4 regions of the Streptomyces sp. NPDC051180 genome follow, and region 3 is predicted to be linked to each of the others. Evidence: riboswitches for the same ligand, from Rfam matches in the RefSeq annotation. Region 3 holds a riboswitch; each other region holds the start of a gene.
The links. Region 3 has a riboswitch for cobalamin ahead of AB0424_RS03765 (cobalamin biosynthesis protein). Riboswitches for the same ligand answer to the same signal wherever they lie in the genome.

Region 1 (6,911 bases), on a different contig from region 3:
CTGCCGCTGCTGCTCGCCTTCGGCGTCCTCGCGGCGTACACGTACTCCTCCGGCCTGCGCGCCCCCGCGCTCATCGCCTTCGTCAAGGACACGCTGATCTACATCGTCATCGCGGTGGCGATCATCTACATCCCGATCAAGCTGGGCGGCTTCGACGAGATCTTCGCCAAGGCCGGCGAGGCGTACGCGCAGACGAACCCGGCGACCGGCAAGCCGCGCGGCACGCTCGTCCCCGGCGACGCGGGCCAGTGGACGTACGCGACGCTCGCCCTCGGCTCGGCGCTCGCGCTCTTCATGTACCCGCACTCCATCACGGCGACCCTGTCGTCCCGGAGCCGCGAGGTCATCCGCCGCAACACCACGATCCTCCCGCTGTACTCCCTGATGCTGGGCCTGCTCGCGCTCCTCGGCTTCATGGCGATCGCCGCCGGGATCCAGGTCAAGAACGGCCAGCTCGCCATCCCGCAGCTCTTCGAGACCATGTTCCCGGACTGGTTCGCGGGCGTCGCGTTCGCCGCCATCGGCATCGGCGCGCTCGTCCCGGCCGCGATCATGTCGATCGCCGCGGCCAACCTCTTCACCCGCAACATCTACAAGGACTTCATCAAACCGGACGCCACCCCGGCCCAGGAGACCAAGGTCTCCAAGCTGGTCTCGCTCCTGGTGAAGGTCGGCGCGCTGGTCTTCGTCCTCACCATGGACAAGACGGTCGCGATCAACTTCCAGCTGCTCGGCGGCATCTGGATCCTGCAGACCTTCCCCGCGCTCGTCGGCGGCCTGTTCACCCGCTGGTTCCACCGCTGGGCCCTCCTGGCCGGCTGGGCCGTCGGCATGGTCTACGGCACCTTCGCCGCGTACGGCGTCGCCAGCCCGACCCAGAAGCACTTCGGCGGCTCCTCCGCCGAGATCCCCGGCATCGGGGAGATCGGCTACATCGGCCTCACCGCCTTCGTGCTCAACGTCGTCGTCACCGTCTTCCTCACCTTCGTCCTCAAGGCCGTCAAGGCCCCCGAGGGCGTCGACGAGACCTCGCCGTCGGACTACACCGCCGACGCCGGCGACCCGGGCGTGGAGAAGGAGCTGCCGAAGCTCGGCTCCACGACGCACTGACCCGACGAACATCCGTCCGCACAGGGCCCGGGACCTCGCCAGGAGGTCCCGGGCCCCTCGCGTGGCCCGCGGGGGGAGACTGTCCCCATGGACTTCACGATCAGGGCGGTACGGCCCGAGGAGCACGAGGAGCTCGGCGAGCTCACCGCGGGCACCTATCTGAACGACGGGCTGCTGAAGTACGGGGCCGAGGACTCGTACCTGCACGTGCTGCGGGACACCGCGCGGCGGGCGCGCGAGAGCGAGGTGCTCGTCGCCGAGGACGGCGAGGGGCGGATGCTCGGCGGGGTGACCTTCGTCCGGGGCGCCACCCCCTGGGCCGACATCGCGGTCGAGGGCGAGGCCGAGTTCCGCATGCTGGTGGTCTCGCCGGAGGCGCGCGGCCGGGGTGTCGGAGAGGCCCTCGTGCGGGCCTGCGTCGAGCGGGCGCGGGAGCTCCCGGGGTGTGCGCGTCTCGTGCTCTCCACGGACGTCTCGATGGCCGCCGCGCACCGGATCTACGAGCGTCTGGGCTTCGTCCGCACCCCGGAACGGGACTGGGAGCCGATCCCCGGTCACTCTCTGCGCACCTACGCCCTGGAGTGGTGAGCCGAGGCGACGACACAACATGTGGGGGGTGCCAAGAGCGGCGCCCCCCACATGTATGCTCGTCCTCGCTGTCGACGCAGGGGAATCCGGCGCGAATCCGGAACTGTCCCGCAACGGTGTGCTTCGTGCGGATTCGTACGGAGTGAGTCCGAGGACCTGCCGACGGCGCGCCCGGTCCTTCCGTTCCGGGTGCCACTGACTTCCGGGCCTCGCGGAGTGGGCCGGTGGACACGGCGCGTCCGACGACCCAGGACGTCCCCCTGCCCGCCTTCCCCCGTCGCGGCCCCGGCCGAGCGAGGGAGAGCCCCCACGTGACCATCGCGCCCGCCGATCCGGCTTCGGCCGAGGCTTCCGCGGTCGAGAGCGACGGCCCCGGGACCGTACTGCTGCGGACCCTGACCGACCTCACCGCCGATCTCCCCGACACCGACCCCGGCAAGGTCGCCGCCGCCGCGCTCCGCGGCCGCAGCGCCGCGTCGGACGAGGCGGAGCTGCGCGAGCTGGCCACCGAGGCGGCCGCGGGCCTGATCGCCGAGGACCCGGCGTACTCCCGGCTCGCCGCCCGGCTCCTGACGATCACCATCGCCGACGAGGCCGCCGGCCAGGGCTCGGTCACCTTCTCCTCCTCCGTCGCCGTCGGCCACCGCGAGGGCCTGATCGCCGACCGCACCGCGGAGTTCGTCACGCGGCACGCCGAGCGGCTCGACGCGACCATCGACGCGGCCGGCGACGACCGCTTCGGCTACTTCGGTCTGCGCACCCTCTACTCGCGCTACCTGCTGCGCCACCCGATCACCCGTCAGGTGATCGAGACCCCGCAGCACTTCATGCTCCGCGTCGCCTGCGGCCTGGCCGAGGACGACAGCGTCCGCGCGCTCGACGAGGTCGCCGCGCTGTACGGGCTGATGAGCCGCCTGGACTACCTGCCGTCCTCCCCCACGCTCTTCAACTCCGGCACCCGCCACCCGCAGATGTCCTCCTGCTACCTGCTGGACTCCCCGCAGGACGAGCTGGACTCCATCTACGACCGCTACCACCAGGTCGCGCGCCTCTCGAAGCACGCCGGCGGCATCGGGCTCTCCTACTCCCGCATCCGCGCCCGCGGTTCGCTGATCCGCGGCACCAACGGCCACTCCAACGGCATCGTGCCGTTCCTGAAGACCCTCGACGCCTCCGTCGCCGCGGTGAACCAGGGCGGCCGCCGCAAGGGCGCCGCCGCCGTCTACCTGGAGACCTGGCACGCGGACATCGAGGAGTTCCTGGAGCTCCGCGACAACACGGGCGAGGACCAGCGCCGTACGCACAACCTGAACCTGGCGCACTGGATCCCCGACGAGTTCATGCGCCGGGTCAACGCGGACGGCGAGTGGTCGCTGTTCTCCCCGGCGGACGTCCCCGAGCTGGTCGACCTGTGGGGCGACGAGTTCGACGCGGCCTACCGCGCCGCCGAGGCCAAGGGCCTGGCCCGCAAGACGATGCCGGCCCGCGACCTGTACGGCCGGATGATGCGGACCCTGGCGCAGACCGGCAACGGCTGGATGACCTTCAAGGACGCGTCGAACCGGACCGCCAACCAGACGGCCGAGCCGGGCACCGTCGTCCACTCCTCGAACCTCTGCACCGAGATCATCGAGGTCACCGACGACGGCGAGACGGCCGTCTGCAACCTCGGCTCGGTCAACCTCGGGTCCTTCGTGACCGGCGGGGACATCGACTGGGAGCGGCTGGACGCGACCGTCCGCACGGCCGTCACCTTCCTCGACCGGGTCGTCGACATCAACTTCTACCCGACCGAGCAGGCCGGGCGTTCCAACGCCCGCTGGCGTCCGGTCGGCCTGGGCGCGATGGGCCTCCAGGACGTCTTCTTCCAGCTGAAGCTGCCGTTCGACTCGGCCGAGGCGCGCGCGCTGTCCACCCGTATCGCCGAGCGGATCATGCTCGCGGCGTACGAGGCGTCCGCCGACCTCGCCGAGCGCAGCGGCCCGGTCCCCGCCTGGGAGCAGACGCGTGCCGCCCGCGGCGTGCTGCACCCGGACCACTACGACGTCGAGCTGAACTGGCCGGAGCGCTGGGCCGCGCTGCGCGAGCGGATCGCCGCCGTGGGCCTGCGCAACAGCCTGCTGCTGGCGATCGCGCCGACCGCGACGATCGCCTCGATCGCCGGTGTCTACGAGTGCATCGAGCCCCAGGTCTCCAACCTCTTCAAGCGCGAGACGCTGTCGGGCGAGTTCCTCCAGGTCAACTCCTACCTCGTCGACGAGCTGAAGAGCCTCGGCGTGTGGGACGCGCAGACCCGGGACGCGCTGCGCGACTCCAGCGGCTCGGTGGCCGGCTTCACCTGGATCCCCGCCGAGGTCCGCGAGCTGTACCGCACGGCCTGGGAGATCCCGCAGCGCGGCCTGATCGACATGGCCGCGGCCCGCACCCCCTTCCTGGACCAGTCGCAGTCGCTGAACCTGTTCATGGAGACGCCGACGATCGGCAAGCTGTCGTCGATGTACGCGTACGCCTGGAAGCAGGGTCTGAAGACGACGTACTACCTGCGCTCCCGCCCGGCGACCCGGATCGCCCGCGCCGCGCAGGCGTCGACGACGGCCGCTGCCCCCATCCCCGTCCAGCAGGCGGCCTCCGACGCGGACGCCCTCGCCTGCTCCCTGGAAAACCCCGAGTCCTGCGAGGCGTGCCAGTAATGAGCTCCACCGAACAGAAGAACCTCCTGGACCCGGGCTTCGAGCTGACCCTCCGCCCGATGCGCTACCCGGACTTCTACGAGCGGTACCGGGACGCGATCAAGAACACCTGGACGGTGGAGGAGGTCGACCTGCACTCCGACGTCGCCGACCTCGCCAAGCTGACGCCGGCCGAGCAGCACATGATCGGCCGTCTGGTCGCGTTCTTCGCGACGGGCGACTCGATCGTCTCGAACAACCTGGTGCTGACGCTCTACAAGCACATCAACTCCCCGGAGGCGCGCCTGTACCTGTCGCGCCAGCTGTTCGAGGAGGCCGTGCACGTCCAGTTCTACCTGACGCTGCTCGACACCTACCTGCCCGACCCGGACGACCGCGCCGCCGCGTTCGACGCGGTCGAGGAGATCCCCTCCATCCGTGAGAAGGCGCAGTTCTGCTTCCGGTGGATGGACTCGGTCGAGAAGATCGAGCGCCTGGAGACGGCCGCCGACCGCCGCCGCTTCCTGCTGAACCTGATCTGCTTCGCGGCGTGCATCGAGGGCCTGTTCTTCTACGGCGCCTTCGCGTACGTGTACTGGTTCCGGTCGCGCGGTCTGCTGCACGGCCTGGCGACCGGCACCAACTGGGTGTTCCGCGACGAGACGATGCACATGAACTTCGCCTTCGAGGTCGTGGACACCGTCCGCAAGGAGGAGCCGGAGCTCTTCGACGACGAGCTCCGCGGGCAGGTCACCGACATGCTGCGGGAGGCCGTCGAGGCCGAGCTCCAGTTCGGCCGCGACCTGTGCGGCGACGGCCTGCCCGGCATGAACACCGAGTCGATGCGCGAGTACCTCCAGTGCGTCGCCGACCAGCGCCTCCAGCGCCTCGGCTTCGCCCCGGTGTATGGCTCGGAGAACCCGTTCGCGTTCATGGAGCTCCAGGGCGTCCAGGAGCTCACCAACTTCTTCGAGCGCCGTCCGTCCGCCTACCAGGTGGCGGTCGAGGGCTCGGTGGACCTGGACGAGGACTTCTAGGCCGGACGAGGAAGGGCCCCGCACTCGGCGAGTGCGGGGCCCTTCCCGTTTCGCGTCGCGTCCGGCGCGGGAGCGCATAGGGTGCCCGGCATGGGCGATCTCGTGCGGGTGCGTGTCCTGGCCGGGGGCGCCGCCCTGGCGACCGTCGGGGCGGGGCTGGGGATCAGGGCGACCGGGTCCGGGGACCTCGCCAAGTACGCGGGGGACGCGCTCTACACGGTGCTGGTCGCGGCCCTGGTCGTGCTGGTCGCGCCCCGGGTGCGGCCGGCGGTCTCGGCGGGGGTCGCCCTGGGGTTCAGCTGGGGGATGGAGCTGTTCCAGCTGACGGGCGTACCGGCCGAGCTGGCCCTGCGCAGCACGATGGCGCGGCTGGTGTTCGGTACGACGTTCAACGCGCCGGACCTGTTCTGGTACGCGATCGGCGCGGCGGTCGGCTGGGCCGGCCACCGCGCCGTGTGCGCGAGGAGCGACGGGCGCCGTCAGGCGTTGGGGACCGTGTCGTAGCGCGGGGTGCCCTCTTCCATCTGGCGCAGGGCGTCCTTGCGGTCGCGCTTGGAGAGGCGGTCGATGTACAGGTAGCCGTACAGGTGGTCCGTCTCGTGCTGGAGGCAGCGGGCGAAGTAGCCGGTGCCGCGGACCTTGATCGGGTTGCCCTGGGCGTCCTGGCCGTGGACCTCGGCGTAGTCGGGGCGGGCCAGCTCGGCGTAGGCCGTCGGCACGGAGAGGCAGCCCTCGTTGGACTCGTCGAGGACGCGCAGCTCGGCGGGGAGCTCCTGGAGGACCGGGTTGACGACGACGCCGGTGTGCCGGACGCCCTCGTCGTCGGGGCAGTCGTAGACGAAGACCTTGAGGTCCACGCCGATCTGGTTCGCGGCCAGGCCCACGCCCTCGGCGGCCTTCTGGCTGGCGAACATGTCGTCGATCAGCTGCGCGAGTCCGGCGTCGAACTCGGTGACGTCCTTGCACTCCTTGTGGAGCACGGGGTTGCCGACGACCGTGATCGGGCGGGCCGTGCCGCGCTCGCGGTAGGCGAGCTCACGCGCCTCGCAGTCCTCCGTGTCCACGACGAAGCCGTCGTTGATCGCCTGCTCGTCCGTCTCCTGCTGCGCCATGTCCGGCCGCGCCCTTCTGAAAACCCGATTCCGTCGGAGGACAGCCTACGGGCCCGCGGCCGTGGCCTCAGCAGACCTCTTCGAGATCACGCCACTCCCGGCTGTCAGGGCTGTCCGCCACCCAGCCGTCCAGCAGTCCGCGGACCAGGCCCGCGGGGGCCGCGATGCCGCACTCCCGCTCGGGCACCCACAGCTCGCCGGGCGAGCGGTGGCCGAGCGGCCCGGGGTGCCCCGGCTCGCTGTGGTCGTGCGGGTCGGAGTGCTCGCCCTCGCCCTCGGCGCTCGGCATGGTCGACTCGGAGCAGGCGCGACAGAGCAGCCGCACGGACGAGGACCAGTCCTCGGCGGCGAAGCCGGCCTCGGCGGCGAGCTGCTCCAGGGCGTCCCGGTCGTCC
Region 2 (6,911 bases), on a different contig from region 3:
TCTGCGAGGAGCCGACGAGGAGGAGGGTGCGCATGTCGACCTCGGAGGGTTCCAGGGTCTTGAGGGTCACGACCCGGACGGACTGCTCGGGGCCGCCGACGTCGCGGGCGACGACCACCGGGGTCTCCGGGGAGCGCAGTTCCAGGAGGAGGTCGCGGGCGGCCGCCACCTGGTGGGTGCGGGACCGGGATCCCGGGTTGTAGAGGGCGATGACCAGGTCGGCGGAGGCGGCGGCGCGCAGCCGGGCCTCGATGACGTCCCAGGGCTTGAGCCGGTCGGAGAGGGAGATCGTGGCGTAGTCGTGGCCGAGGGGGGCGCCCGCGGCGGCGGCGGCCGCGTTGGCGGCGGTCACGCCGGGGAGGACCCGTACGGGCACGTCCGCGTACTCCGGCTCGCAGGCGACCTCCAGGACGGCGGTGGCCATGGCGAAGACGCCCGGGTCGCCGCCGGAGACGACCGCGACCTTCCGGCCGCGCCGGGCCAGGTCGAGCGCGAACTCGGCGCGCTCGGACTCGACCTTGTTGTCGGAGCCGTGGCGGATCTGGCCGGGGCGGAGCACCGGAACCCGGTCGAGGTAGGTGGTGTAGCCGACGAGGACGTCGGCGTTGACGAGCGCGCCGCGCGACTCGGGGGTCAGCCAGGGTGCCCCGGCGGGGCCGGTGCCGACGACGACGACCTCGCCGCGCTCGCGGGCGGGGGGCTCCTCGTCGACGCGGGAGGGCAGGACGGCGACGGAGAAGTACGGGACGGTCTCCGGGTCCACCTCGGCCAGGGCGCCGGTCCGCTCGCCCGTCATGAACGCCCGCTCCACGTACCGGGCGTCGTCGAGGCGGCCGGCCCGCTCCAGGGCCCGCCGCACGGTGGGGAAGGTGCGGCCGAGCTTCATCACGACCGCCGAGTCGGTGCCCGCGAGGCGGGCCGTCAGCTCGTCCTCCGGCAGGGTGCCGGGGATGATCGTGAGGACCTCCTCCGCCTCGCACAGCGGCTCCCCGAGCCGGGCTGCGGCGGCGCTCACCGAGGTGACGCCGGGGATGACGGTGGTGTCGTAGCGGTCGGCCAGCCGCTTGTGCATGTGCTGGTACGAGCCGTAGAACAGCGGGTCGCCCTCGGCGAGGACGGCGACGGTGCGGCCGGCGTCGAGGTGGGCGGCGAGGCGGGCCGCCGCCTCCTCGTAGAAGTCGTTCAGGGCGCCCCGGTAGCCGCCCGGGTGGTCGGTGGTCTCCACCGTGAGCGGGTACATCAGGCGCTCCTCGATCTGCCCCTCGCGGAGGTGCTCCGCGGCGATCGAGCGGGCGATGGAGCGGCCGTGGCGGGCCGAGTGGTACGCGACGACGTCGGCGGCGGCGATGGCCTTCACCGCGGCGACGGTCATCAGGTCCGGGTCGCCGGGGCCGAGGCCGACGCCGTACAGCTTTCCGGTCACGGTGGTCATGCCTGGATCTCCGCTTCGTGGGCGATCGCGTTGATCGCGGCGGCCGTCATGGCGCTGCCGCCGCGCCGGCCGCGGACGACGAGGTAGTCGAGGCCGAGGTCCTGGTCCGCGAGCGCGTCCTTGGACTCGGCGGCGCCGATGAAGCCGACGGGTATGCCGAGGACGGCGGCGGGCCTCCCGGCGCCCTTCGCGACCATCTCCAGGAGGTGGAAGAGGGCGGTGGGCGCGTTGCCGATGGCGACGACGGAGCCTTCGAGGCGGTCCCGCCACAGTTCGAGGGCGGCGGCGGAGCGCGTGGTGCCGAGTTCGGCGGCGAGCGCGGGCACGGCCGGGTCGGAGAGCGCGCAGATCACCTCGTTGTCGGCGGGCAGCCGCTTGCGGGTGACCCCGCTGGCGACCATCTGGGCGTCGCAGAGGATCGGCGCGCCGGCCCGGAGCGCCTCGCGGGCGCGGGAGACGACCTGCGGCGAGTAGGCGATATCGCGTACGAGGTCGGTCATGCCGCAGGCGTGGATCATCCGGACCGCCACCTGGGCGACGTCGGCGGGCAGGCCCGCCAGATCCGCCTCGGCGCGGATCGTGGCAAAGGACCGGCGGTAGATCTCCGCCCCGTCCTTCTCGTAGTCGAACATCCTGGTGCTCTCGCTCATCTCGTCGGGTTCGTGCGGGCGGTGGCGACCGCCTCGGTCAGGGAGGTGCGGGGGGTGGGGAGTCCGTCCACCAGATAGCCGTCCTCGCCGGTGGCGAGGACCTCGACCCAGTCGCCGTGCGGGTGCCCGCAGCGGCGTGCGCACCCGGAGAAGTGCACGGGCAGCGGCCCCGCCGGCGCGGCGAGCGCGTCCGCCCGGACGTCGGCGAGGGACTTGGCGCAGCCGGGCCGACCCGTGCAGGCGGTGACCCCCGCCCCCGGCGCCCCGGGCCGGGTGACGAACCCCTGGCGCTCCAGCTCCCGCAGCCGCTCCGCGGCGGTCCCGGGTGTCGGGACGTCCGGGTCCGCCGGGTCCACGACGACCACCCCGCGCCAGGGGGTGAGGCGGAGTTCGGCGGCGGGCGCCAGGGCCCGGAGCTGGGCGGCGGTCAGCCGGCCGAGCGGCGCGAGGACGTGCAGCCCGCCGGGGAGCGCCCCGGGGGCGGGCGGCGGGGAGACGGTGAGCGGCGGCGGTACGGGGACGGGCTCCGCGTCGACTCCGGCGCGGGCCAGGGCCCCGGCCCACTCCGGGACGTGGCCGTCGGGCAGCTCCCGCGGCCGCCAGGCCCCGGTGCCGGCCGCGTCGGCGGCGTCCAGGAAGGCGAGGGCGGCGACGAGGGCGGCCGGGACCGCGTCGGCGGCGTCGATCCGGAAGGCCGCCGGGCCGAGCCGCAGCAGGGCGGTCCCGTCCGGCTCTGCGACCAAGCTCACATCGCCGCCGAGGCCGGCGACCTCGCCGCGGCCGTCGTCGAGGACGAACAGGAACCGTCCCGAAAGGGACGCGGCCCGGGGCTCCGCGCAGAGGGCGGCGTCCAGCCCTCGGGCCCACAACTGCACGTCGGCGTGGCCGAGTCCGCCGAGGCCGGCGGTGGGCGAGGCGATGATGTTGCGGACGCGTTCGTGGGTGGGGGAGGGCAGCAGGTCCGCCGCGGCGAGCAGCTCCGCCAGCCGGGCCCCGCACCCCTCCGGAAGGCCGCGCAGCTCCGCGTTGCCGCGCGAGGTGACGCTGATCCGCCCGTCGCCGAGGGCCTCCGCCGCGTCGGCCAGGACCTGTGCCTGACGGAGCGTCAAACGACCTGCGGGGAGCCGGAGTCGGGCCAGCCGACCGTCGTCGGCCGCGTGCAGGCGCAGCGCCCCGGGGCAGGCGTCGCCACGGTCCCGTATGCGAGGTTCGCCCCGTTCGGGCGTCGGGGGTGGGGTGGGCGGCATGGCGGCGAGCATACCCACGGGAAACCGACCGACCACCGGGTGTGATCCTGCCGACTCCCCGGCCCCCCGACGGCACGATCTACTATGCAGACGGCATGGGGTCCCAGGACCCCGGGGAGGAAGCCCGGTGAGAATCCGGCGCGGTCCCGCCACTGTGAGCCCGTACCGGCCGCGCCTCGGCACGACCCGGAACGAGTGAGTCAGGAACTCCCGCCATCCACACGACCACCCGGGGCGCGGACAACCCCGAGGAAGGGCCTGCGCACGCCATGCTTCTGCTGCTGTCGCACTCCGACACCGACCTGCTCAGTGCCCGCGCGGCGAACGCCGGGACCGCAGGCGGCCCGGTGGAGTACCGCTTCGCCAACCCCGCCCGCCTTCCCCTCGCCGACCTGCCCGGCCTCCTCGACGACGCCGAACTCGTCGTCGTCCGCCTCCTCGGCGGGCTCCGCTCCTGGCAGGAGGGGCTCGACGCGATCCGCGCCACCGGAAAGCCGCTCGTCGTCCTCAGCGGCGAACAGGCCCCCGACGCCCAGCTGATGGAGACGTCCACCGTCCCCGTCGGCGTCGCCACCGAGGCCCACGCCTACCTGGCGCACGGCGGCCCCGCCAACCTGGAGCAGCTGGCCCGCTTCCTCTCCGACACGGTCCTGCTCACCGGCCACGGCTTCGAGGCCCCGGCCGCCGCCCCCACCTGGGGCCCGCTGGACCGCACCCCGCGCCGCACCGACGGCCCGACCGTCGCCGTGCTCTACTACCGCGCCCACCACATGAGCGGCAACACCGCCTTCGTCGGCGCCCTCTGCGACGCGATCGAGGACGCCGGCGCCCGCGCGCTGCCGCTGTACGTCGCGTCCCTGCGCGCCCCCGAGGCCGAACTCGTCGACACCCTGCGCACCGCCGACGCCATCGTCACCACCGTCCTCGCCGCCGGCGGCACCAAGCCCGCCGAGGCCCAGGCCGGCGGCGACGAGGAGGCGTGGGACGCGGGCGCGCTCGCCGCGCTCGACGTGCCGATCCTCCAGGCGCTGTGCCTCACCGGCTCGCGGTCCGCGTGGGAGGAGAACGACGAGGGCCTCTCCCCGCTGGACGCCGCCAGCCAGGTCGCCGTGCCCGAGTTCGACGGCCGGCTCATCACCGTCCCGTTCTCCTTCAAGGAGATCGACGAGGACGGCCTGCCCGCCTACGTCGCCGACGCCGAGCGCGCGGCCCGCGTCGCCGGGATCGCGATCCGGCACGCCCGGCTCCGCCACATCCCGAACGCGGAGAAGAAGCTGGCGCTCGTCCTCTCCGCGTACCCCACCAAGCACTCCCGCATCGGCAACGCGGTCGGCCTCGACACCCCCGCCTCCGCCGTCGCCCTGCTCCGCCGGCTGCGCGAGGAGGGCTACGACTTCGGACCGGAGGAGGACCTCCCCGGCGTGGTCTCCGGCGACGGCGACGAGCTGATCTACGCCCTGATCGAGGCCGGCGGCCACGACCAGGACTGGCTCACCGAGGAGCAGCTCGCGCGCAACCCGGTCCGCATCCCCGCCGCCGACTACAAGCGCTGGTACGCGACCCTGCCCGAGGAGCTGCGCACCCACGTCGAGGAGCACTGGGGCCCGGCGCCCGGCGAGATGTTCCTCGACCGCTCCCGCAACCCCGAGGGCGACATCGTCCTCGCCGCGCTGCGCCGCGGGAACCTGCTGGTCCTCATCCAGCCGCCGCGCGGCTTCGGCGAGAACCCGATCGCGATCTACCACGACCCCGATCTCCCGCCGTCCCACCACTACCTGGCCGCCTACCGCTGGATCGCCGCCCGCGCCGAGGACGGCGGCTTCGGCGCCGACGCCATGGTCCACCTCGGCAAGCACGGCAACCTGGAGTGGCTGCCCGGCAAGAACGCCGGACTGTCCGCCGCCTGCGGCCCCGACGCCGCCCTCGGCGACCTGCCGCTCGTCTACCCCTTCCTCGTCAACGACCCGGGCGAGGGCACCCAGGCCAAGCGCCGCGTCCACGCCACGCTCGTGGACCACCTGGTGCCGCCGATGGCCCGCGCCGACTCGTACGGCGACATCGCGCGCCTGGAGCAGCTGCTCGACGAGTACGCGCAGATCTCCTCCATGGACCCGGCGAAGCTGCCCGCGATCCGCGCCCAGATCTGGACGCTGATCCAGGCCGCCAAGCTCGACCACGACCTCGGCCTCCAGGAGCGCCCGGAGGACGACGGCTTCGACGACTTCCTGCTGCACGTCGACGGCTGGCTGTGCGAGGTCAAGGACGCCCAGATCCGCGACGGCCTGCACGTCCTCGGCGGCGCCCCGGCCGGCGAGGCCCGGGTCAACCTGGTCCTCTCCATCCTGCGCGCCCGCCAGATCTGGGGCGGCACGCAGGCGCTGCCCGGCCTGCGCGAGGCCCTGGGCCTCGACGAGTCGGCCGCCACCCGCACCACCGCCGACGAGGCGGAGGCCAAGGCCCGCGAGCTGGTCGAGGCGATGGAGGCCGCCGACTGGTCGACGGACGCCGTGGAGACGGTCGGCGCCGCGTACGGCCCGGAGGTCCGGTCCGTCCTGCGCTTCGCCTGCGAGCAGGTCGTGCCGCGCCTCGCCGCCACCACCGACGAGCTGACGCACGCCGTGCACGCCCTGAACGGCGGCTTCGTCCCGGCCGGGCCGTCCGGCTCCCCGCTGCGCGGCCTGGTCAACGTCCTGCCGACCGGCCGGAACTTCTACTCGGTCGACCCCAAGGCCGTGCCGTCCCGGCTCGCCTGGGAGACCGGCCAGGCGCTCGCCGACTCCCTCCTGGAGCGCTACCGCACCGACAACGGCGCGTGGCCGACCTCGGTGGGCCTCTCCCTGTGGGGCACCAGCGCGATGCGGACCGCGGGCGACGACGTCGCCGAGGCCCTCGCCCTGCTCGGCGTCCGTCCCCTGTGGGACGAGGCGTCCCGCCGCGTCAACGGCCTGGAGCCGATCCCGCTCGCCGAGCTGGGCCGCCCGCGCGTCGACGTCACCCTGCGCATCTCCGGCTTCTTCCGTGACGCGTTCCCGCACGTCATCGGCCTTCTCGACGACGCCGTACGGCTCGTCGCCGGCCTGGAGGGCGAGTCGGCCGAGGACAACTATGTCCGGGCGCACGCGCAGGCCGACCTCGCCGAGCACGGCGACGAGCGGCGCGCCACGACCCGCATCTTCGGCTCCCGCCCCGGGACGTACGGCGCGGGCATCCTCCAGCTGATCGACTCGCGCGACTGGCGCACCGACGCCGACCTCGCCGAGGTGTACACGGTGTGGGGCGGGTACGCCTACGGCCGCGGGCTCGAAGGCCGCCCGGCCCGGGCCGAGATGGAGACGGCGTACAAGCGGATCGCGGTCGCCGCGAAGAACACGGACACCCGCGAGCACGACATCGCCGACTCCGACGACTACTTCCAGTACCACGGCGGCATGGTCGCGACCGTCCGCGCGCTCAAGGGCACGGCCCCCGAGGCGTACATCGGCGACTCGACCCGCCCCGAGACCGTCCGCACCCGCACCCTCGTCGAGGAGACCTCCCGGGTCTTCCGTGCCCGCGTGGTCAACCCGCGCTGGATCGAGGCCA
Region 3 (6,911 bases):
CCGGGACCTCCGGCAGCAGTTCGGCGAGGGCGCGGACGGCGGTGGACTTCGCGGTGCCCTTCTCGCCCCGCACGAGGACCCCGCCGACGGCCGGGCTGACGGCGTTCAACAGCAGCGCGAGCCGCAGGTCGTCCATGCCGACGACGGCGGTGAACGGATAGCGGGTGCTCATCGGGTGGTCCTCTCCTCGAATTCGGTCGGCTCGTGCCCCACGGGGCCGGCCCCCGTCACGGCGCACCCGGCGGGACGAACGGCAGCCCCGACGGCGCACCCCGCTCGATCAGCCGCAGCAGCGCGTCGGTGTCCGCGTGTTCCTCGATCAGGTCGCCGAGCCGGTCCAGCTGCTCCTCGCGCAGGGCGCCGAAGGACGTGTCGGGCGCCGGGACGAACCGCCGTCCCGCCGCCGCCGCGACCTCCCGCAGGAACGCCCTGCGGAAGCCGTCGCTCTCCAGGGAGCCGTGCCAGTGGGTGCCCCACACGGCGCCGACCCGGCAACCGTCCAGGAAGGGCTCCCCGCCCTCCACGGTCGCGACCCCGTGGTGGATCTCGTACCCCTCGACGCGCTCGCCGAGGGCCTCGCCGACCGGTCGGGCGAGGGTCTTCTCGCGGGCGAACCGGACGCGCACGGGCAGCAGCCCGAGGCCCTCGACGGCTCCGGCCCGGGACTCGACCTCGTCGTCGATGTGCTCGCCGAGGACCTGGAAGCCGCCGCAGACACCGAGCACCGGGCGGCCCTCGGCCGCGCGGCGGGCCAGTTCGCCGGCGAGCCCGCGCTCCCGGAGCCAGGCCAGGGCCTTGACGGTCCCGCGGGTGCCGGGGACGACGACCAGGTCGGCGTCGACCAGTTCCTCCGGCCGGTCCACGAACCGGACGACGACGCCCGGCTCGGCGGCCAGGGCGTCGACGTCCGTGAAGTTCGACATCAGCGGTACGGCGCAGACGGCGACCCGCAGCACGTCGGCGCCGACCGGCGGCGCGACGACGGACTCCCGGACGGTGCCGCGCAGCGAGACGCGCAGGCCGTCCTCCTCGTCGATGCCCAGCCCGTGCGCGTACGGCAGGACGCCGAAGGTCCGCCGCCCGGTCAGCCCGTGGAGCATGTCGAGGCCGGGTTCGAGCAGGGTGACGTCGCCCCGGAACTTGTTCACCAGGTAGCCGGCGACGAGGGCCTGGTCCTCGCGGCCCAGCAGCGCCGTCGTCCCGAAGAACTGGGCGAAGACCCCGCCCCGGTCGATGTCCCCGACCACCACGACGGGCAGCCGCGCGGCCCGCGCGATGCCCATGTTCACGATGTCCGTGCGCCGCAGGTTGATCTCGGCCGGACTGCCCGCCCCCTCGCAGATCACGGCGTCGTACATGCCCCGGAGTTCCTCCAGGCACGCCAGGACGGGTTCGAGGAGTTCCTTCTGCCGTCCCCCGTGGTAGCCGCGGGCGCTCAGTTCGCCGACCGGCTTTCCCATCAGGACGACCTGGCTGGAACGGTCGCTGCCGGGCTTGAGCAGCACCGGGTTCATCAGCGCGGTCGGCTCGACGCGGGCGGCCTGGGCCTGCATGGCCTGGGCCCGCCCGATCTCGGCGCCCTCGCGGGTGACGAAGGAGTTGAGGGACATGTTCTGTCCCTTGAACGGCGCCACCTTCAGGCCCTGGCGGACCAGCCAGCGGCAGATTCCGGCCGTCACCACGCTCTTGCCGGCGTCGGACGTGGTCCCGGCGACGAGCAGTCCGCCACCCCTCATGCGTTCCTCCGCTTCAGCGCGCTCACGATCAGCCGGCCGCCCACGCAGGCGGCCAGGGTCAGTCCGGTGACCCGGCGGGACAGCCGGACCGCCCGCTCGATGTCGGCGACCTCCACGGGCCGCCCCTCCCCGTTGAGCACGGGCCGGTGCTCGACCCGCCCGCCGTACGCGAGGGTCCCGCCGAGCCGCACGCCGAGGGCGCCCGCGAAGGCGGACTCGACGGGGCCCGCGTTCGGGCTGGGGTGCCGTGCCGCGTCCGCGCGCCAGACCCGTGCGGCTCCGCGCGGGTCGCCGCCCGCGACGGTGGCGAGGACGGCGGTCAGCCGGGCCCCGGGCCAGCCGGCCACGTCGTCCAGCCGCGCCGAGGCCCAGCCGAACCGGCGGTGGCGGGGGGACTTGTGGCCGACCATCGCGTCGAGGGTGTTGACGGCCCGGAAGCCCACGAGCCCCGGCACGCCCGCGACGGCGCCCCAGAAGAGGGCGCCGACCACGGCGTCGGAGGTGTTCTCGGCGACGGACTCCACGACCGCGCGGGCCATCGCGGGGCCGTCCAGGGCCTGCGGGTCGCGCCCGCAGAGGTGGGGCAGCCGCTCCCGGGCCACCTCCAGGTCCCCGGCCTCCAGCGCCCCGCCGATCGCGCGGGCCTCCCGGCCCAGGGTCGTCCCGCCGACCACGGCCCACACGGCGGCGGCGGTCAGGGCGACGGAGGCGGCGCGGCTGTCCTTGACCGCGCGGGCGGCGAGGGCGCCGGCCGCGGCCGTGGCGCCGGCGCAGACGGCGGTGTGCAGGGCGCCCCAGCCCCGGTGGTCGTGGTGGAGACGCTCCTCGACGGCGGCGGCCGCCCGGCCGAACGCGGCGACGGGATGTCCGCGGCGGGGGTCGCCGACCAGCCGGTCGACGGCGAGGCCGAGGGTCGCTCCGTACGCGAAGACACGGGTGGCTCTGGAAAGGCTGCGGCTGCGGCCGGGCATGGCGCAATGTCCTCACTCAGGGTCCGCGCCCTGGATCGACGTGACCGGCGGCGAGAGTTCCTGACTCCCGGACCCTGGGGATCCGGTCACAGTGGCGGGACCGCGCCGGATTCGCACCGGACTTCCTCTGCTGCCGCCGTAATGGCCTCGGCAGTCCACCACGGCCCGAGAACAGCCGTCAACTCACCGTTGACCTGCGTCGCGTCACTGTGCGGAGCACCACAAACACGAGGGCCGGGCGGTCCGCACCCGAAGGTGCGGACCGCCCGGCCGAGGTACCGGGGACCGTCAGGCGACGATCAGGTAGATGCCGTACGCCACGGCCGCCAGGCACAGGGCGAAGCAGGCGTACGCGCCGGTGCGGGCCAGGGCGGCGGAACCGCCCTGGGCGGCGGCCTGCTCCTGCTTGGAGAGGCCGATGACGCCGAGGGTGAAGAGGCCCACCAGGGCGACGGTCGCCACGAGGCTGACTCCGAAGACGGAGCCGAGGGCTGCCCAGTCGATCTTCATGTCGTTGGTTCCTTACACCGCTGCCGCGGGGGCGGGGGGAGCGGCCGGGTCCGTGGGAGCCGGCGCGGGGATGGTGGTCTTGAGGTCCGCGTCCGCGACCGCGGCGACGGAGCCGGCCGGCGGCGGGGTGACGGCGGCGATCGCCGTGGTCACCACACCCGCGGGCTCGGGGGCGTCGAGGTCGTCGGCGGTGACGTTGTGCTGGTCGACCGGCTTGCGGCGGGAGAGCGCCCAGATGACGGCCGAACCGGAGACCAGCAGGACCGCGACGGCGGCGATGCCCCAGGTGCCCTGCTTGGTCAGGAACTCGGCGCCGGCGCCGACCAGACCCGCGGCGGGCAGGGTCAGGCCCCAGGCGACGAACATCCGGGTCGCGGTCGACCAGCGGACGACGCCGCCCTTGCGGCCGAGGCCGGCACCCATCACGGCACCCGAGCAGGACTGGGTGGTGGAGAGGGAGAAGCCGAGGTGCGAGGAGGCCAGGATGACCGTGGCGGCGCTGGTCTGGGCGGCGAAGCCCTGCTGCGGCTTGAGGTCGGTGAGGCCCTTGCCCATGGTGCGGATGATGCGCCAGCCGCCGAGGTAGGTGCCGAGCGCGATGGCGACACCGGCGGAGACGACGACCCACAGCGGGGGGTTCGAGCCGGGGCTGACGACGCCCTGCGTGACCAGGGCGAGGGTGATGATGCCCATCGTCTTCTGGGCGTCGTTGGTGCCGTGGGCGAGGGAGACGAGACCGGCGGAGGCGATCTGGCCGACGCGGTAGCCCTTGGCGGTGTGCTTCTCGTCGGTCTTGGCGCCGATCTTGAACGTCAGCCGGGTGGCCAGCATCGCGGCGAGGCCGGCGACGATCGGCGCCGCGATGGCCGGGATCAGGACCTTGGTGACGATGGTCGGGGCGTTCACGGCGGACCAGCCGGCCGACATGACCGCGGCGCCGATGAGTCCGCCGAAGAGAGCGTGGGAGGAGCTGGACGGCAGGCCCAGGAGCCAGGTCAGCAGGTTCCACAGGATGGCGCCCACGAGCGCCGCGAAGATCACTTCTGTACGAATGCCCTCTTCGTTGATGATCCCGCCGGAGATCGTCTTGGCGACCTCCACGGACAGGAACGCTCCGACGAGGTTCAGCACGGCGGACATGGCCACCGCCGTCTTGGGCTTGAGAGCACCGGTCGAGATGGTCGTGGCCATCGCGTTGGCGGTGTCGTGGAAACCGTTCGTGAAATCGAACACGAGAGCTGTCACGACCACAATGGCGAGCAGCAGCGTGATGTGTTCCATTTACCCAGGCAATCGTTTGACGTCAGTGGCTCGACGAACGTAAGCAACCTGGGTGAACGGAAGATGAACTGGGGCGGGCGGCGTGGTGTCCCTATCCGGTGTCAAGAGATTCCGCTTGTCCTCCCAGAGGGTCGGCTGTCCACGATGCGGTCACCCCGCAACCCCGGGTAATCCGGTCCCTCCCCGGGCACGTATGACCTGCCCGGGTTCCTCCGCGACCGCCCCGTTCCGCTCCCCGGACGGAACCATCCGACCGGGGGACCCCGCCGGGGAGACCCATGTCACTCCCCTGGGTGGCGTCCGGAGGAGCGCACGCCGCCGCCGTCGGCCCCCCCGCCCGGCTCCGTCCGGTGGCACCCCGCCCGCACCCTGCCGACACTGGAGAGCGTGCGCCCGGCTACAGCGACGGCAGTGGCCGTCACCACTCTGATCGGTGCCGGCGCGGCCGCGGTCGCGGCCGGCCGGTACGCCAGCGACGTCGCCCTCAAGGCGCCGTCCGGACGACCCCTCCCCGGGGATCCACGCCTGACCGTGCACGCCACGGGCCCGGACCGGATCACCCTGACCCGCAGCCTCGCCTCGCTGCGCCCCGGCACGTACGGCATCGAGGCCCCCGGCCTGCACGCCGTCGTCGGCCCCGTCCTCGACCGCGTCCCGCACACCGCCGACACCGTCGTCCGGCGTCTGGAACGCGTCGAGCTCGGCACCCCCGGCCCCGGCAGCCGCGTCCGCCTCACCCCCCAGCTGCACCGGGGCACCCCGACCACCGCCCTCGGCCTGGCCCACGAGGACGTCGAGATCCCCGGCGAACTCGGCCCCCTGCCCGCCTGGATCGTGCACGGCCCGCGCAGCACCTGGGTGATCGCCCTGCACGGCCTCGGCACCACCCGCGAGCACCCGCTGAACGTCGTCCCCTTCTTCCACCGCCGCAAGATCCCGGTCCTGGTCCCCGCCTACCGCGGCGACGAGGGCGCGCCGCCCTCCCCGGACGGCCTCGCCCACCTCGGCGACTCCGAGTGGCGCGACGTCGACGCCGCCATCCGCTACGCCGTCCGCCGCGGCGCCTCCCAGGTCGTCCTGCACGGCTGGGGGACCGGCGCCTCGATGGCCCTGCGGGCCGCCGCCGAGTCCGGGGTCCGCGACCGCATCGCCGGCCTCGTCCTCGACTCCCCGGTCCTCGACTGGGAGGCCACCCTGCGCAACCTCGCCGCGGCCCGCCACGTCCCCGGCCCGCTGCTCCCGCTCGCCGTCCGCGCCGCCCAGGGCAGGACCGGCGCGCACGGCGACCGCGTCGGGGCCGCCGCCTCGCCGGACGCCCTGCGGGTCCCGGTCCTCCTCGTCCACGGCCCCGACGACACGATCGCCCCCTGGGGCCCGTCGGTGGAGCTCGCCGCCCGCCGCCCCGACCTGGTCAGCCTGCGGACCGTCCGGCAGGCGCCGCACGCGGCGATGTGGAACGCCGACCCGGTCGGCTACGAGGAGTCCCTGCGCCGCTTCCTCACCCCGCTCTTCTGACCCGTCCCGGGGAAGCCCGGGAGGCCGCGGCGGTGCCGCCCCGGAGAGGCGTTCCGGCGGCAGTTGTGACGGGGCAGCGGATTCCGATTGGGCTTTCGGGCCGTCAGCGGGAAGACTGCCCCCGTGACGTCTCGAAAGCCCGATGAACCATTGGCGCGCAACTCCAGACTCCGACTCGTCCGCCCGCGGGCCCTGGCCACCGCCCGACGGGCCGTGACGACCCGGCGCACCCGGCCGGCGCCGCGGCCGCCCGAGGGCACTCCGCCCCGCGCGGAACTCGCCCGGCAGGCCCGGCAGGTCCTCGCCGACGCCGTACGGATCGCCCGCTGGGCCGCCGTCGAGCACGGCGCCGAGACCACCCTCCGCCCCGGCGCGGGGGCCGACACCGCCCGGGAACGAGCCTCCGCCGCACTGGGCCTGACACCCGGCCAGATCGGCGCCGGCTGGGACCGCGCCCGGCTCGCCGGCCTCGTCGAACTGCACGGCGACGCCGTACGCCCTGGCTGGCGGCTGCACGCCTGGGACCGCGACGACTCCGCCGTCCTCCGCGGCTGGGTCGCCCTCTTCGACGCCTGGTCCCTGGTCCACCCGGCCCCCGAGGGGGTCGCGCCCGGCGCCGTCGCCGAGGTCGTCGAGGCCGTCCCGCAGGTGCTGTCGCTGCTCCAGCTCTCCCAGGGCCCGGTGCTCGTCCCCGCCCTCCTCGACCTCCTCGTCCAGCGGGTCGAGGAACTCCGCGAGGAGCGCTGCGAGGTGCCCGCGGCCGAGCCGTCCCCCGAACCGGCGGACGTCCCCGGCACCGACGGCCTGCCCGCCCTGCTCGACTGGGCGCTCGAAGGTCTGGCCGCCGTCGGCGCACTCACCCTCGACCCCGGTGCTCCGGAGCGCCACGCCACCCTGA
Region 4 (6,911 bases), on a different contig from region 3:
CGGCCAGGGTCGGCAGGGTTCACTGTAGGGCTCGCGTCGCCGTTCAAGTTGTGGGTGAACATCGAGCTGCTACCGCGCATGTCGAACTCCTGGGCGATACCGACAGTATGCAGGTGACCCATATCGTCATCCTTGATGACGATTCCGCCATCGAATGGCGTCTGCTTGCCCTTGTCCCAGTTGTATCGGTCCCACACGTTGACCTGGTAATCCAGTGACACGTCAGGCTTGCCGCCCTCGCCGGGTCTGACTGTGACCATGCCCGAGATGGTCTGCTGGTGCGACCCCAGGGCGTGGTACCAGTCGGTGTCCTTGGTGAACGTACCGCCGTACTGATGGCTCTCCACCGGAATGGTGACGGGTTTGTCACCCCCGGCCTTCTCGAATTCTGCCAGCGCCTTCCTACGCCACTCTTCCTGGTTTCGCGCGATATGGATCTCTTCGATGTCGGACCGGAATTTGGCGTCGTCGTGCAGCATGCGATTCACGTCGACGTCTAGGGTTTCGCCGGTGCCACGCAGGTAGTGCAGCATGTTCCGAGATGCTCCGGTTTCGCCGGTGATGTCGCCAACCGTAGCGAGGCCGAGGGCCAAGGCATGGAATTCCACGTCGCGTGGTGTGGGGTCTTCCACGTTGAAGGGGCCGGAGCCCGGGTCGGCGGATTTCCACTGGTACTGCGGGTCCATTATTCCGGCCGCTCGCAGTTCGTCGCCACGTTCCTGGAGGAGGATGCCGCGGGTGACCGGGTCGAGGCTGCGCCACCACGCGGGGACGTCCTTGCGGTCCTTGGGCATGTTGGCGGCCTTGCCGGCCTCCTCCAGGGAGGGGTAGGGGCTGGCCTGGGGGTTCCGGTTGAAGCCGTTGAAGGTGCCGTCCATGGGGTCGGAGTCAAGGACGGCGGCGTCGAGAGCGAGGCGGATGCCGTCGTCGGCGTCGGTGACCGCCTTGACCGCCTGGACGAGCTTTTCGGCCCACTCGTTCGCCTGGGTGCGGGCGGTCTGCTGGAAGTCGGGGTCGTGGACGTAGGCCGTGCGCTCGGTCTGGGTGAGCCGTTCCGTGTCGAAGGCGACCGCGCCCTGGTCGGAGACGCGCATGCCGGCCTTGACGGCGTCCTCACGGATCGTCTTGAGCCGGTTGCGGAGGTCGGTGAGCTGGGTGTGCGCGTCACGCAGGATGCGTGCGACCGCCTTCGCCTCCTTCTGCGCTCCTTGGAGTTCCTTGAGCGTGACGGTGAACCTGGCATTGGCGGCGTTCGCGCTCAGTCCGATCCAGGACTCGCCGAGCGAGACGCCGTGGACGTCCTTCTCGTATTGGTCCTCGAGTGTCTTGAACTTGGCGGCCATCTCCTCCCACGTGCCCGCGGCGGCGGTCAGCGTGGACAGGTCGGTGCTCATGGCTTCGTGATAGGTCGGCATGACTCCCCTGAGACCGGTCAGCCGGTCCGTCAGATGCCCTGGATCCGCGACTGGCGGGCCAGCCGGGCGGCGATGTCGAGTTCGTTGTTCTGCACGCTGATGCCGGTCGCACTGAGGGCCTGCTTCTCCGAGGACAGGCGCCCGAGCAGCATCTTGACCTGCTTCTCCCACGTCTCGTGGGCTCTCCTCAGCGCACCGGAGGTGTCCCAGCCGTGGCCGTCCTTCGCCCCGAACGCCCTGGCCGCGTCCTTCGTGGTCTCGGCAGCGTGCTTGCCGTCCTTCGTGACCCCCGGCTCCAGGTCGTCGTCGATCGCCTTCGCCGCCGCCTTCTTGGCGGCCGGGCTGGAGGCCAGGTCCGGCTTGCCGGAACCGCCGCCTCCCGCCGCCGGAGCGACCTGGTTCAGCCGCATCGACGCGGACGGCCCGGCTTCCGCGCCCGCCTTGATCTGCTCCCATTCGTCCCAAGCCATGCGTCTCCCCCGTTGATGGTCCCTCAAATAACTTACGGAACGGGTGCTGCATACAGAAAGTTGGATCGGGTCAGAGGGCGTTGGAGTGGCTGATTCGCGATGCGCTTGCCCGGGCGGCGGCCGTTACGGGAGGTCGTGCTCAGCCACGACCAGGAGTGCCCCACGCACCCGTGCGCGCTCACGATCTCGCGCCGATAATGACGCCATGATGCGCACTCGCAAAGGCCGGACGCGGCTCCCTGACCTGATGGTGTACCAGGGAAGTCGGCATCGAGTCGGCGTCAGTACCGCTCGGAACAGCCTCTCGCCGCCTCGAACCGCCACGATCCATCACTTGCCTCACCTGCCCTGACCTGCAAAGACACTGCCCAGCAGCTTCCCTGCCCGTCTCACCAGGAGGTACCCATGAGGATGTTGATCAACGTTCCCGAGACCGTCGTCGCCGACGCGCTGCGGGGGATGGCAGCCGCGCACCCCGAGCTGACCGTGGACGTGGAGCGGCGGGTGGTGGTGCGGCGGGACGCGCCGGTGGCGGGGAAGGTGGCGCTGGTGTCGGGGGGCGGGTCGGGGCACGAGCCGTTGCACGGGGGGTTCGTGGGGCCCGGGATGCTGGCGGCGGCGTGTCCCGGGGAGGTCTTCACCTCGCCGGTCCCCGACCAGATGGTGAGGGCCGCTGCGGCGGTGGACAGCGGTGCCGGGGTCCTGTTCGTCGTCAAGAACTACACCGGTGACGTGCTGAACTTCGAGATGGCGGCGGAGCTCGCGGAGGACGAGGGCATTCAGGTCGCCAAGGTTCTGGTCGACGACGACGTGGCGGTGACGGACAGTCTGTACACGGCGGGGCGGCGCGGGACCGGGGCCACGCTGTTCGTCGAGAAGATGGCGGGCGCGGCGGCCGAGGAGGGCGCCCCGCTGGAGCGGGTGGAGTCGATCGCACGCCGGGTCAACGCGCGGTCGCGGTCCTTCGGCGTGGCGCTGAGCGCCTGCACCACTCCCGCCAAGGGCAGACCGACCTTCGATCTCCCGGCCGGAGAACTGGAGTTGGGCGTCGGCATCCACGGCGAGCCGGGCCGGGAGCGGCGGGCGATGATGACCTCGCGGGAGATCGCGGACTTCGCCGTGGACGCGGTCGTCCAGGACCTCAACCCCGACGGCCCGGTGATCGCGCTGGTCAACGGGATGGGCGGGACACCGCTCCTGGAGCTGTACGGCTTCAACGCGGAGGTGCAGCGGGTGCTCACCGAGCGGGGCGTGCCGGTGGCGCGGACGCTGGTGGGGAACTACGTGACCTCCCTCGACATGGCCGGCTGCTCGGTGACCCTGTGCGAGGTGGACGAGGAGCTGCTCCGCCTGTGGGACGCGCCGGTCGAGACGGCCGCGCTGCGCTGGGGCCGGTGAGGCGGCGGTGGGTACGGACGAGGGAGCGGGCATGACGGAGACCTTCGGCGCCGCGTTCCTGGTGCGCTGGCTGGACGCGGTCGCCGGGGCCGTCGACCGGGAGGCGGACCGGCTCACCGAGCTGGACTCGGCGATCGGGGACGCCGACCACGGCGCCAATCTCAGGCGCGGCTTCGCCGCGGTCACGGACCTGTTGGCGAAGGAGCCGCCGGCGACGCCCGGCGCGGTGCTCACCGCCGCCGGGCGACAGCTGATCTCCACGGTCGGCGGCGCGTCGGGCCCGCTGTACGGAACCCTGCTGCGGAGCGCCGGGAAGACCCTGGGCGAGGACGAGGGGGTCACCCGGGAGCGGCTGGCGGAGGCGCTGGACTCCGGGGTGGCCGCCGTGTCCCGGTTGGGCGGTGCCCAGGTGGGCGACAAGACCATGCTGGACGCGCTGACTCCGGCGGTGGAGGGCCTGCGGACCTCGTTCGCGGCGGCCCGCGCCGCCGCGGACGAGGGCGCGCTGGCGACCGTACCCCTGCGGGCGCGCAAGGGCCGGGCCAGCTACCTCGGCGAACGCTCGACGGGGCACCAGGATCCGGGGGCGACGTCGTCGGCCCTGCTGTTCGCCGCGCTCGCCGAGACGGCGGCGGCCGAGGGCCTGTCGGCCGGGAACCCGGCGTCCGGGAACGCGAGCGCCGCGGACCGGGGCGTCGGGGAGGGGCACGGCGCCGGGGAGGCGTCGTGAGCCCGGCGGGGGGCGGGGCCGCGCCCGTGGGTATCGTGCTCGTCTCGCACAGCTCGGCGGTCGCGGCGGCCGTCGCCGAGCTGGCCGCGGGGCTCGCGGGCGGCGGGGACCTCGCGCCGCTGGCTGCGGCGGGCGGCCTGCCGGACGGCGGGCTGGGGACGAGCGCGGAGCTGATCTCGGCGGCGGCGCAGGCCGTGGACCGCGGGGCGGGGGTGGCGCTCCTGGTCGATCTGGGGAGCGCCGTGCTCACCGTGAAGGCGCTGCTCGCCGAGGGCGACGAACTCCCGGAGGAATCCCGTCTGGTGGACGCGCCGTTCGTCGAGGGAGCGGTGGCGGCGCTGGTGACGGCGAGCGCCGGCGGGGACCTCGACGCGGTGGCGGCAGCGGCCTCGGAGGCGTACTCCTACCGCAAGGAGTGACCTCCGGCGGCGGGTGCGCGGAGTGACGGAGAGGCCGCACCGGGTGGCGACCGTGTTGTGATGTACCTGGTCAACGCACTAATGTCGCAGGGCCTTGGTGTACGGGAAACCGGTGCAGTACCGGTGCGGCCCTCGCCACTGTGATCGGGAGGTCCGGCTCCACCTCCGCGGGGAACACCCTCGGGGAAGCCACTGGACCGCGACGGGAGACCGCCGCGGTGTGGGAAGGCGGAGTCGGACGGCATGACCGTCAGCCAGGAGACCGGCCAGGGTGCGTTGTCCATCCACGAGGTGCTGGAGAGGGTCTTCCGACCATGCATATAGCCGAGGGGTACCTTCCCCCTGCGCACGCCGCCGCCTGGGGCGTCGCGGCCGCCCCGTTCGTCGTCCACGGGGTGCGCTCCCTGACCCGCGAGGTGCGCGCGAACCCCGAGTCCACCCTGCTGCTCGGCGCTTCCGGCGCCTTCACGTTCGTCCTGTCGGCGCTCAAGCTGCCTTCGGTGACGGGCAGTTGTTCCCACCCGACCGGCACGGGCCTGGGCGCGATCCTGTTCCGGCCGCCGATCATGGCGGTCCTGGGGACGATCACCCTGCTCTTCCAGGCCCTGCTGCTCGCCCACGGCGGCCTCACCACGCTCGGCGCCAACGCGTTCTCGATGGCGATCGTCGGGCCCTGGGCGGGGTACGGGACCTACCGGCTGGTGCGCCGGTTCGGTGCGCCGCTGATGGTCGCCGTCTTCTTCGGCGCGTTCGTCGCCGACCTCTCGACGTACTGCGTGACCAGTGTGCAGCTGGCGCTGGCCTTCCCCGACCCGGGCAGCGGCATCGCGGGGGCGCTGGCCAAGTTCGGCGGCATCTTCGCCGTGACGCAGATCCCGCTGGCGGTGAGCGAGGGCCTGCTGACCGTGCTCGTGATGCGGTTGCTGACCCAGTCGAGCAAGGGCGAGCTGACCCGTCTCGGCGTCCTCGCCCCGCGGTCCGCCGAGCGCCACGAGGAGGCGGCCGCACGATGAGCAGGATCAGCCGGAACACCAGGATCAACGCCCTTCTGCTCCTCGCCGTCGCGGCGCTCGCGGTGCTGCCGCTCGTGCTGGGCCTCGGCGACCACAAGGAGGAGCCCTTCACCGGGGCCGACGCCGAGGCGGAGACCGCGATCACCGAGCTCCACCCGGACTACGAGCCCTGGTTCAGCCCCCTGTACGAACCTCCTTCCGGGGAGATCGAGTCTGCCCTGTTCGCCCTCCAGGCCGCACTGGGCGCCGGCGTCCTGGCGTACTACTTCGGTCTGCGTCGCGGCCGTCGCCAGGGCGCTGCGCGGGCCGCGTCGGCCGCGGGCGACGGCGAGCAGCGGGCCGCCGAGAAGCGCTCCGCGGGCGACACGGGCAAGGACGGTGCCGCCGGAGCCGACGCCCCCGTCCCCGGCCGGGACGCGTAGCCGCCGATGCTGCCCATCGACGCGGCGGCGCACGGCAGCCGCTGGCGTGCCCGCCATCCCGCCGAGAAGGCGCTGCTCGGCTTCGGTCTGACGTTGTGCGCGGTGTGTCTGCCGCCGTGGCCGGGCGCCGTGCTCGTGGCGGCGGCCACGCTCGGGGTGCTGCTCGGTCCGGCCGGCGTGGCGGGCCGTCAGCTGTGGCGGGCGTTCCGCGTGCCGCTCGGCTTCTGTGTCACGGGCGCGGTTCCGCTGCTCTTCGAGGTGGGCGGGGCCCGGGGGCCGGTGGCGCTCGCGCCGGACGGCCCGGCGCACGCGGTCGAGCTGCTGCTGCGTACTTCGTCGGCCTCGCTCGGGGTGCTGCTGTTCGCGTTCACGACGCCGGTGTCCGACGTCCTCCCCCGGCTGGTCCGGGCGGGGGTGCCGGCGCCGGTGGTGGACGTGGCCCTGGTGATGTACCGGATCATCTTCCTGCTGCTCGACTCGCTGGCCAGGATCCGGCAGGCGCAGGCGGCCCGGCTGGGGCACACCAGCCGGGCCGCGACCTGGCGTTCGCTGGCGGGCCTCGGCGCGACCACTTTCGTCAGGGCCTTCGACCGGGCGCAGCGCCTGCAGTCGGGGCTCGCCGGCCGGGGGTACGACGGGACGCTCCGGGTGCTGGTGCCCGCGTGCGCCGTCTCCCGCCGGTTCCTCGCGGCGACGGCTCTGCTGCTCGGGGGCCTCGTCGCCCTCACCCTCGTACTCGAAAGGTTCCTTCCGTGACGCCTCCGCACCCGACGACGCCTCAGGGCCCGGCTCCCGTCGTGGAGCTGGTGAGGGCGGGATTCGCCTACGAGGACGGGCCCCCGGTCCTGGAGGACGTGGACTTCGCGGTGGCGGAGGGACGGGCGATCGCGCTCCTGGGCCGCAACGGCAGCGGCAAGACGACGCTGCTGCGCCTGCTGAGCGGCGGCCTGAAGTGCGGGAGGGGCGCGCTGCTCCTGGACGGGGCGCCGGTGGCGTACGACCGCCGCGGGCTGACCCGGCTGCGGACCACCGTGCAGCTGGTCG

Region 1: it holds a riboswitch for cobalamin, as region 3 does, so the genes downstream of both, AB0424_RS20635 (ribonucleoside-diphosphate reductase subunit alpha) here and AB0424_RS03765 (cobalamin biosynthesis protein) in region 3, are expected to answer to the same signal.
Region 2: it holds a riboswitch for cobalamin, as region 3 does, so the genes downstream of both, cobN (cobaltochelatase subunit CobN) here and AB0424_RS03765 (cobalamin biosynthesis protein) in region 3, are expected to answer to the same signal.
Region 4: it holds a riboswitch for cobalamin, as region 3 does, so the genes downstream of both, AB0424_RS01795 (energy-coupling factor ABC transporter permease) here and AB0424_RS03765 (cobalamin biosynthesis protein) in region 3, are expected to answer to the same signal.

Annotation. Positions count from the first base shown of each region.
Region 1 is NZ_JBFBBC010000011.1:75,172-82,082, reverse strand. Features, by position in the region: gene mctP (monocarboxylate uptake permease MctP) at 1-1,110, shown strand, start outside; gene AB0424_RS20640 (GNAT family N-acetyltransferase) at 1,198-1,698, shown strand; cobalamin riboswitch at 1,737-1,877, shown strand; gene AB0424_RS20635 (ribonucleoside-diphosphate reductase subunit alpha) at 2,010-4,388, shown strand; gene AB0424_RS20630 (ribonucleotide-diphosphate reductase subunit beta) at 4,388-5,404, shown strand; gene AB0424_RS20625 (DUF2809 domain-containing protein) at 5,495-5,908, shown strand; gene def (peptide deformylase) at 5,884-6,516, opposite strand; gene AB0424_RS20615 (hypothetical protein) at 6,584-6,911, opposite strand, start outside.
Region 2 is NZ_JBFBBC010000003.1:115,439-122,349, reverse strand. Features, by position in the region: gene AB0424_RS07260 (precorrin-2 C(20)-methyltransferase) at 1-1,432, opposite strand, end outside; gene AB0424_RS07255 (precorrin-8X methylmutase) at 1,429-2,082, opposite strand; gene AB0424_RS07250 (cobalamin biosynthesis protein CobG) at 2,079-3,329, opposite strand; cobalamin riboswitch at 3,410-3,561, shown strand; gene cobN (cobaltochelatase subunit CobN) at 3,599-6,911, shown strand, end outside.
Region 3 is NZ_JBFBBC010000002.1:62,673-69,583, reverse strand. Features, by position in the region: gene AB0424_RS03775 (putative cobaltochelatase) at 1-172, opposite strand, end outside; gene AB0424_RS03770 (cobyric acid synthase) at 228-1,736, opposite strand; gene AB0424_RS03765 (cobalamin biosynthesis protein) at 1,733-2,707, opposite strand; cobalamin riboswitch at 2,742-2,874, opposite strand; gene AB0424_RS03760 (hypothetical protein) at 2,996-3,217, opposite strand; gene AB0424_RS03755 (inorganic phosphate transporter) at 3,230-4,498, opposite strand; gene AB0424_RS03750 (hypothetical protein) at 4,886-6,013, shown strand; gene AB0424_RS03745 (hypothetical protein) at 6,227-6,911, shown strand, end outside.
Region 4 is NZ_JBFBBC010000001.1:403,718-410,628, reverse strand. Features, by position in the region: gene AB0424_RS01820 (hypothetical protein) at 1-1,394, opposite strand, end outside; gene AB0424_RS01815 (hypothetical protein) at 1,445-1,885, opposite strand; gene dhaK (dihydroxyacetone kinase subunit DhaK) at 2,291-3,283, shown strand; gene dhaL (dihydroxyacetone kinase subunit DhaL) at 3,315-4,013, shown strand; gene AB0424_RS01800 (PTS fructose transporter subunit IIA) at 4,040-4,432, shown strand; cobalamin riboswitch at 4,483-4,718, shown strand; gene AB0424_RS01795 (energy-coupling factor ABC transporter permease) at 4,747-5,445, shown strand; gene AB0424_RS01790 (energy-coupling factor ABC transporter substrate-binding protein) at 5,451-5,867, shown strand; gene cbiQ (cobalt ECF transporter T component CbiQ) at 5,874-6,623, shown strand; gene AB0424_RS01780 (ATP-binding cassette domain-containing protein) at 6,620-6,911, shown strand, end outside.